DNA from 3 places in the Paenibacillus sp. ACRSA genome. Region 2 is predicted to be linked to each of the others. Evidence: riboswitches for the same ligand, from Rfam matches in the RefSeq annotation. Region 2 holds a riboswitch; each other region holds the start of a gene.
The links. A riboswitch is a leader RNA that binds a small molecule or an ion and turns the genes downstream of it on or off. The one in region 2 is predicted to bind thiamine pyrophosphate.
Positions count from the first base shown of each region.

Region 1: it holds a riboswitch for thiamine pyrophosphate, as region 2 does, so the genes downstream of both, MH215_RS19870 (ABC transporter substrate-binding protein) here and thiM (hydroxyethylthiazole kinase) in region 2, are expected to answer to the same signal.
Region 3: it holds a riboswitch for thiamine pyrophosphate, as region 2 does, so the genes downstream of both, tenA (thiaminase II) here and thiM (hydroxyethylthiazole kinase) in region 2, are expected to answer to the same signal.

Region 1 is NZ_JAKRNP010000007.1:104,873-108,158, forward strand. Features, by position in the region: gene MH215_RS19870 (ABC transporter substrate-binding protein) at 188-1,228, opposite strand; TPP riboswitch at 1,444-1,555, opposite strand; gene MH215_RS19875 (VOC family protein) at 1,713-2,099, opposite strand; gene MH215_RS19880 (DUF2798 domain-containing protein) at 2,327-2,827, shown strand; gene MH215_RS19885 (S1 domain-containing protein) at 2,860-3,045, shown strand.
Region 2 is NZ_JAKRNP010000003.1:759,874-763,159, reverse strand. Features, by position in the region: gene thiE (thiamine phosphate synthase) at 1-73, opposite strand, end outside; gene thiD (bifunctional hydroxymethylpyrimidine kinase/phosphomethylpyrimidine kinase) at 73-882, opposite strand; gene thiM (hydroxyethylthiazole kinase) at 873-1,697, opposite strand; TPP riboswitch at 1,924-2,024, opposite strand; gene MH215_RS12875 (radical SAM/SPASM domain-containing protein) at 2,494-3,286, shown strand, end outside.
Region 3 is NZ_JAKRNP010000007.1:277,547-280,832, forward strand. Features, by position in the region: gene MH215_RS20655 (iron-containing alcohol dehydrogenase) at 1-705, shown strand, start outside; TPP riboswitch at 1,014-1,111, shown strand; gene tenA (thiaminase II) at 1,233-1,895, shown strand; gene MH215_RS20665 (ABC transporter ATP-binding protein) at 1,892-2,653, shown strand; gene MH215_RS20670 (ABC transporter permease) at 2,650-3,286, shown strand, end outside.

The DNA of each region.
Region 1 (3,286 bases), on a different contig from region 2:
GTTGTATAAGTTGAATCAGCTTTACACTTAACACTCCGATTGCAGTACCCTCTTACTATCACTGTTATCCCCGGATTTCATGAATAAATTTTAAATGGAGTAAATCCGGGGATAAAGGTGAGCGCTCCGCTTCTCCAGATGGGTTCTGCACTCTTCGTTTGTGTAAAAAGTTCAACTTAAACAATAATTATTGGGGTAAGAAATCGTTCGTATATGCCTTGCTCACATCGATTTGTTCATCCAGCAGTTTTTTGCTGTACATCCAGTCCGTATAGTTCTGCCATACTTCCTGTTTCTGTTCGCCCCAGCGTGGTGCATCGTCTGTGTATTTCGGGCTAAGCCACTTCTGGCTTGCAAGCACAAGGTCTTTATCGAGATCCGGTACGGCTTTGATCAGAATATTAGCGGCGTCTTCGGGATGATCAATCGCATATTGGTATCCTTCGGACGTGGCTTTCATGAACGCTTTAACCAGTTCAGGATCGTTCTCAATCGTGGTTTCATTTGTTACCAATACAGGTGTGTAATAGTCGAGTGCTTCGGAGTAGTCTTTGACATACAACATGTCGATCGGCTCTCCGCGAAGCTCAGCCTCAATCCCAGTCCATGCATAGAAAATCCAGGCAAAATCGATATCGCGTTTCACGGCGGTGAAGAAGTCGGCATCACCCATGTTAATGTTTTTCACTTTGGACACGTCAGCGCCTTCGCCCTCCATAATGGATTGCATTACCGCTTCCTCTACTGGGGAGCCCCAGCCTCCATAGGTTTTACCTTCGAAGTCTTTAGGGGATTTAATGTTCCGATCCGTCGGGGCTGCAAATCCGGATGTATTATGTTGAATAACGGCAGCAATCGAGACGAGCGGTACACCTTGGGTACGCGCCTGAGTTACACTTTCCTGATAACTTACGCCAAAAGGAACCTCATTCGAAGCGACCATCGTGTCAGCGCCGCCAGCACCAGGTTGCACGATCTCCACGTTTAAGCCCTCGGCTTCGTAAAATCCTTGATCTACCGCTGCATATAAGCCGGTATGGTTCGTATTCGGTGTCCAGTCCAGTACAACTTTAACATCCCGGAGTGCTGCGTTATCACCTTCACTATTGTTCTCGGTGTTGGTATCTCCGTTAGATTGGGCAGGGCCAGCTTCCTTGCTTCCGCAAGCCGTGATTGCAATCAAGGTTACGCATAGGAGCAACAAGCCGATCGTTTTACGCCATCTCATCTTCATTCTCTCCTTCATGTTGTCCGCCTAAATGGCGAGGGTTCTCCTTGGCTTCATATCCAAGCATCGTGCATAAATCAACAGAATTATACCGGCTATGATCTGGATGTCGTTTTTTTATGTAACGTGATATGCAAAAGAACATAAAAAAAGCGCCCCGGATTCCGGGACGCGTGCAGGCGTTAGAGAAGTAGCGCGCAGCGATATAGCTGGGCCTATTCGATATACTCCGATTCCTACGCTGGCATGATCCAGATCAGGTCTAAGGGTTAGTATCTTGTGGGATACACTCTCAGCCGGCCAATTCCGACTCCCCTGGGAAACTATGAAGTTAAGGGTATTACTAGGTGTAATTATAGGACAGCGGGCAGAACGTGTCCAGTCATGAACTGGAATATCCGATGATGGATCTTACGAAGTGGATCTAAGCTATCATAGATGCTACCTGTGCGCCAATCGGGATCATTAATAGATCCGTTTACCTTTAACGCTGGAAGAATTCAATCCATTCCTTCTCTGGGCCATAGATGAAGAAGTAACGATAACCGTTCGGTAGGGTGATAATCTCTCCATCAATAAATTCGGCCTCCGTCGCTCGTATACGCTGATATTCAGCATCAAGATCCTCCACATGAATCGCAAAATGATGCACAGTTCCTTCGGAGGGAAGTTTGTCGCTATATCCCTGAATGAGCTCGATTTCAGTTTCATCACTGCCATTGAATCCGAGGAAAGCAAGTTGGATGACACCATTGGTATGGGTAACGCGGTCTTTCAGCTCAAGCCCAACGATTTCGGTATAGAAACGAAGCGTGGTCTCCAGATCACGGACAGCGATACCGATGTGGTCGATACGTTTTTGAAAGCTCATTGTACAGTAATCCTCCTAACTGATTCGTGAATATGGTTTACATTTTAAGGAGTATCATAGGGGTATAAATCCGGGTTGTCAAATAGGGAAAATGAGTTTATGTAGATGAAATGTTCTATATTTCAATATAAACATAAAGGTATATTATCAACGTTCACAAAGTGTTCACTTATGTGACCCTATTCCTCATCTTTATAATTGTCCAAGTAGAAGAGAGGATGAGAGAATTGCCAACAACAAAGAAAGAACATACGTATTTTGGATTGATGATGTGCACAGGAATGGTAGTCGTTATGATGACTTTCAATTTACTGTATAACGGATTAATGGGGAGTATGTCTCCGCTAGAGATTTTATTTCAGTTTGTTCTATGTTTTATTGTAGCTTTTGTGGTGGAAAGCTTTATCGTTGGGCCGGTGGCTCAGAAAATTGCCTTTGCATTGCCATTCAACAAATCGAATAAGGTGATTGGTATTTTGACGATTTCCGTATGTATGGTTGTGGGGATGGTTCTGATGATGTCGATGTATGGAATGCTTACGGCGTATCTTGCCAATCAATTGAACGGAAAGTCTCTCGTAGAAACGTATCTTCACACCATACTGCGGAACTTTAGTCTAGCGCTACCGTTACAGTTGCTTATCATTGGGCCGCTCGTTCGATATATATTCGGTAAATTCCTAAAAGCTAAAGGGAATGTGGCTCCCTTTGTTAATACAGAAGCTTAATTGGAAAATAGAGGAGAAAAGTGTTAATATTTTTGCCATCAAGAATATTAACAGGTGGTGAAGAAACTGGTCGAATTCGATACTCGAACGTCACAATGCACGGCATGTCAATTGATGATCGCAAGACATTTCTGGATGTAACAACAGATGAGAAGATGATCGAGACATCCGTTCAGGGTATAGATCGGGATAATAATGTGGTTTATAAGTATGACTGAATATAAAATCGTTATCCTTCTTTATCACTTGCATTTAAACGATACTTTTGTATATACTGATAAACAACAATTACAGATCGGAACATGCCGTTGAAGAGCATCCAACTCGGAGGTGTTTTCGCCAGGGGAGCGATATTTCCCCAAGTTAACCGGAACCGCCCGTTATCGCGGACCAAGCGGCTGGAGCAGTGAACGAACTGTTTCGGCAAGTTGGGTGGCACCGCGAGCAGAGCGCTCCTCG
Region 2 (3,286 bases):
TGGTATTCACGCTGCCCATCACCAAATACACCTGCATTGCGCGTCGCACCGCGTCTGCATTCAGCTCATGCATCACTGCTCACCTCGCTGCCTGCGCTGATACGCAAAATGATTCGTCGGCCCATGTCCAGCTCCAATGCCGAGCTCATCTTCTATGGCTGCCTGAATAAATGCTCGCGCAGTCGTAACGGCAGCCAGAACGGATGAACCCTTCGCTAGTTCAGCTGTAATGGCAGCTGAATAGGTACAGCCCGTTCCGTGGGTATGAGGAGTCACGATACGAATATTCTCTAGATAGTGAAAAGACTGCCCATCATAGAGTACATCGATAATCATACCACCCGTATCATGGCCGCCCTTGATCAGGGCATACGTGGAACCCATCTGCACAAGACGTCGGGCTGCCTCTTCCCGATCACTTAAATTTCGAATGGCCATGCCTGTTAACAGTTCAGCTTCAGGGATGTTTGGCGTGGTGATCTGTGCATGCGGGATCAGCTCCGTAATCAGTGTCTGAATAGCCTGTTGCTGAAGCAGCGGGGCACCGCCCTGAGCTACCATAACGGGATCGATGACCAGATTAGACCATTCATAATGGCGCCATTTCTCGGCAACCAATTGAATAATTTCTGTACTGTAGAGCATGCCTGTTTTTACTGCATTTGGCTTGAAATCAGCGCCGGTCGAATCGAGCTGTTGGGCTATGCCTTCATACGAAATGGGAAACACACCTTGAACGCCCGTCGTGTTCTGCGCCGCAATGGCAGTGATCACGGTCATGCCGTATACATCAAGTTCCTGAAAGGTTTTGAGATCGGCTTGAATCCCAGCGCCGCCGCCATTATCTGATCCAGCAATCGTTAGAGCCTGAGCTATACGCATGGTGTATCTCCACCTCCATTGCTGTGGCGAATAAGAGCACGCTGCTGTAGTTCCAACGGGGATACATGGTCGAGTTGGTTCAACAGCTCGATCTGGAAACTGCCGGGGCCCTGGCTCTCCGTACGATCTGCAGCAATCTCAGCGGCAACGCCGTAGAAGGCGAGGGCTTCTACAACGCTATCCAGAAGCTCCTTGTCATCAGTTGCCACAGCTGCAAATGCACCAATCACAGCACTGAGCAGACATCCCGCACCTGTGACCTGAGTTAAGAAGACATGACCGTTACTTACCAGATAGGTCTGATGTCCATTCGTAATGACATCTTCGCGACCTGTGATCACAACGATACAGTTTAACTGTTGAGCTGCCCGCTCGGCTATTCCGATACGATCTCCTTCACCTTGTCCAGCATCTACACCTTTGCTATTCCAATGCTCACCAATTACATTAGCGACTTCTGCCACATTGCCACGCAAGATCGTGAGACGTAGCTCACGAACGAGCATTTGCACCTGCTCAGAGCGATAGGATGTCGCACCAGCACCAACAGGATCAAGCACGACAGGCACTTGATGGGTGTTGGCAGATATACCAGCGAGCAGGATGGACTGCACAACATCTTTATTAAGTGTGCCAATGTTGAGGACGACCGCGCCGGACATTTTCGCAACATCGGCAACCTCCTCGTGTGCATAAGCCATAAAAGGTGATGCTCCAAGTGCAAGCAAGCCATTGGCTACAAAGGGAGCTACTACAATGTTGGTGATATTGTGCACTAACGGATTCTGAGTGCGTATACGTTCCAAGTAAGACATCTGTGTTCCTCCTTAAATTCATTTTCATAACTTACTAGCATTTCCCAGAATTACATGTAGGCCAAGCGCCTGAGATATGCTATATTCTGACCTGCGATGACTCATTTTTTATCCTAAAAATGCAAAAAGCCCCGCCCATTTCCGGAGAAATGAGTGGGGCTGTAGATTCAATTCGCAATTGGTTTTCATCATCCATATTCTGTATGATGAAACGCATTATGTTTATTGAAAGGCCGCTCCACTTCCCTCCGCTGGTATGATCCAGATCAGGTTCAAAGGGTCCGAAAGTTCATTCGTCTCAGCCGTTAGGCTCCCCCAGTGCATTGCTATATTCAGTTATAAGAGGTTGTTCCAAAAGTCCAATTTTGATTACGAATGATGCCATTAGCATCATCAGCATCGAATATGGGATTCAGCCGAAATAAGTGGGATGCTTACGAAGTTTGTTTCCTTCGGAAACAATGTAGTTGCTCACGTAGCTATATCTACGCTCCGCTACTCCATTTCTAGCTTCATCCCATCTTCTTGGTACTGAAAACCGTACTTTTTGAACAGGTATTTATAGCTCCAGCATATATCACATGCAAGTCAGATGTAAAGAAGGGATGTGCCAGATGTTTGCTTTGGCCGAGCAGCAGGAATCTGATTTGAAACGTTGTTGTTCCCTACTTCCTAACCCGATATAATAGAGGTTGTTCCAAAAGAACACTTTGATCGCGCACTAGTGAAAGTGTTATCGTTATATCACGAAATGAAGGTGGGACGCTCTCCCTCCGGAGAAGAATGGGGATCCGAGTTGAAAACATTCAAGAAAGTCTACATCGAAATTACAAGCATCTGTAACTTGGCGTGCAGCTTCTGTCCGCAGACCAAGCGTGCCAAAAATTTCATTGACCCTGACGTCTTTAATAATATACTGGATCAGATTAAGCCACATACCAAACACATATATCTTCACGTCAAAGGTGAGCCGTTACTGCATCCCAAAATCGATCTGCTGCTGGATTCTGCACACGAGAAAGGGTTCAAGGTTAATATTACGACCAATGGTACGCTGCTGCCCAAGACACAACATAAGCTGCTAGGCAAGCCAGCGTTACGTCAGATGAACTTTTCCTTGCACAGCTTCGACGGACATGAAGGCTCGACAGACCGTGAAGGATATTTGAATAACATATTGACCTTTGTTCGTGAAGCGGTGAAACATAATGTTATTATTTCATTCCGACTATGGAACCTGACACAAGATAACTTCACGAATGCTCAGATGAACCGAAACCGGGAAACGCTTGAAGTATTGGAGCGAGAGTTTGACTTGGATTTTCGGATCGAAGAAAAGGTTTTACCAGGTAGCGGTGTCAAAATCGCTCCGAATGTATACCTCAATCAAGATCATGAATTCCAGTGGCCAAGCTTGGATGCACCAGAGGATGACGGCAAAGGCTTCTGTCACGCACTTCGTAGTCAGGCTGCTGTATTAGTGGATGGCACGGTTGTACCGTGTTGCCTGGATGGCGAAGGTGTAATTAACTTAGGCAACGTACATGAGAAGTCCTTCTCAGAGATCGTTGATGGGGAACGAGCCAACA
Region 3 (3,286 bases), on a different contig from region 2:
ACAGGGATTAAATATCCTTTGGCGGACTTTGGGTTAACTCCAGATATCGCGATTATTGATCCTGTTTTAGTTACTCATATGCCGCAACATATGATTGCTTACAGTGGTATGGATGCAGTGACGCATAGCATTGAAGCGTATGTGGCTAAACCACGTACGATTTTTACGGATGCACTCGCGATTGAAGCAGCTGAAGCACTGAAGGATCACTTGCTTGCTTCCTTTCAAGGCGATCTGGCTTCCAGGGAGGAAGTTCATTACGCTCAAGCTATGGCCGGTATGTCCTTTGCTAATGCAGTCTTAGGGAATGTACACAGTCTGGCACATAAGAGTGGTCCGATCTTCAATATCCCTCACGGATTAGCGAATGCAATCTACTTGCCCTATGTAATCCAGTTTAACCGGAAAGTCGTAGAAGATCGTTATGCTAACCTTGCAACTCGATTGAATTTGAAGGGGAATAATGCCCAGGAACTAACGGATTCTTTAGTGGAGTGGGTGCGTAAAGTTAACCGTGATATGGGACTTCCTGCTACATTACAAGAATTCGGGATTGAAGAAGACGTATTCCGGAATCATGTAGAAGCCATGGCAGACAATGCAATGAAAGATCCATGTACAGGGACAAATCCACGAGAAACGTCTGCTGAACAAATGAGAAAATTGTATGAATCCGCCTATTATGGCGTAGATGTTAACTTCTAAGTCAGATTCTATTACGATTTGAAATCCAATAAAACATATGAAGCCTAGCCGATCTATAAAATTGGTTAGGCTTCAAGTATGTACGTCCAGATACAGATTTCGTCAATCGCTGGGGAATTTCTAATCTCTCAAAAATCCATCAGGTTCCGAAAAAAAGATTCTCTATACGTAACGGATCGACATGAAAAGTAAGACATCTATAAAGAGTTACTGCAAAGCGCCTTGACGATGTATATAGCCATTGATATACTGATCGAATAGTTAGATAATTTGTTTTCAGTGGTTTAAGAAACATAATAATTACATATAACCGTTTGCGAGGGAGCCTTAACCGGCTGAGAGGGTGTAAAACCGACCTTACCTGATTTGGATAATGCCAACGTAGGAATGCAACGATGAAATGCTGTTATTTGGGTTGCCCGTGGGCATTCCAAACTATAGTTTATTTATCTGCGAAACGTCCTATGGATGTTTCGCTTTTTTTGTTGTTGGAAAAAGGGGAATTACATTACGAATTGGAGGAACAAATGTTGACTATATCAGAGCGATTATATAAGGCAGCACAGCCTGTGTGGAAGGAATGTCACGAGCATCCCTTTGTGAAAGGGATTGGAGATGGCTCCTTAACAATTGAACAATTTCGATACTATTTGCTCCAAGATTACTTATACCTGTACGATTACGCCCGTGTATTTGCGCTAGGCATCGTCAAGTCGAAGGATCCCAAAGTCATGCAGCTTTTAAGCAAAAGTGTTGATAACATTCTGAATGGTGAAATGAAAATCCATCGTTCTTATATGGAGCGGTTAGGAATCACGGAAGATCAAGTTTTTCAGGTGAAACCTTCACTGAAAAATGTAGCCTACACTAACTATATGCTCGCTGTTTCACATGCAGGTGGCATAGCAGAAGTGCTCGTATCCATCCTGGCTTGCTCATGGAGCTACGCTGAAATTGGTCAAGTGCTTGCTCAAGCGCCAGGTGCAGCTGATCATGCTTTCTACGGGGAATGGATCACAGGTTATGCTTCCCCTGAATACCATAGCAGCAATCAGGCATTAGTTGAATTAACGGACAAGCTATTAGAGGGCTGTAGCGAGGAAGCATATCAACGGATGGAGGATATTTTCGTGATGTGCAGTCGCTTTGAGCTTGATTTTTGGGAGATGTCCTGGAGGCTGGAGTCTTGAGTTCACTGACGTTTCAGAATGTGTCCTATCAATATGATGCTGAACCTATAGACATAATAGACAACCTGTCTTTTACAATTGAGGCAGGATCATTTCACAGTATTGTTGGCGCCTCGGGCTGTGGTAAAAGCACGATTTTCCATCTCATTAACGGCCTACTTAGGCCAAAATCTGGTTCAATACGGATTGATGGGGCTCCGATCGGGGAAAAAAAGCATTACTGCGGCTATATGCCACAAAAAGACCTGTTGTTCCCTTGGAGAACAGTAGGAGAGAATCTTGGATTGCCTTTGGAGATTATCGGAGGTTACACCAAGGCTGAGTGCAAGGAGCTTATTGCTGACGCACTTCATAATGTAGGCTTAGATCATTGTCATAACAAGATGCCTCACGAACTTTCAGGCGGCATGCGCCAACGAGCTGCATTTGCCCGTACAATGCTCACGGGATCCGATTTGTTATTGCTGGATGAGCCGTTCTCTGCGCTGGATTTTCTAACCGGCATTACAATGCAAGAGTGGTTGCTTGATCAGTGGGAACAGCACAAGAAAACAATTATCTTTATTACTCATAACGTGGACGAAGCCTTATTTCTTTCGCAAAGAATACTAGCTGTGACGAGTGCCCCGATAAACCATTTAACAACGATTGATATACCTAACGGGTACCACCATTCAAGAGAATCTCTTGCTTCACCAGAAATATCTGCATTGCGTAACGAACTGATTCAATCGTTAAGGACGAATGTAATCTTATGAAAAAATCATCTTACACTCATAATCTTCCTGCCCTAATCGTTCTATTTGCTCTGCTGATGGTCTGGCAACTGGGAGCAATGAATTTGAACGCTGCTTATATTTTGCCTAGCCCGGTTCAAATATTTGAAAAAATGTGGGAGCTTCGCGAACCCTTATTTACCGTTCATTTGCCCGCGACTTTGCTAATTACGAGCATTGGTCTTGTATTATCCATCGTATTAGGCGTTGCACTAGCGATCCTTATGGACGTAAGTGTGTTGATGCGTAAGTGTCTATATCCCATCGTTGTAGGTTCACAGACGATCCCGACCACGGCCATTGCTCCACTATTTGTTCTATGGTTTGGGTATGGCATATGGAGCAAGGTACTCGTGTCCGTTTTAATAACCTTTTTCCCAATTACAATTACGGTATACGATGGTTTACGCAGTACCCGTATGGATATGAAGAAGCTTCTAATTACATATGGTGCCACTCCGTGGGAAATTTTCCTGAAACTCAAAATCCCTTATGCACTGCCTTATTTCTTCTCAGCTATCAAAATGGCAATTCCGATTAGTGTCATTGGGGCAGCGATTGGAGAATGGCTGGGTGCACAGAGTGGGCTGGGATATTTTTCGCGTCGAATGATGA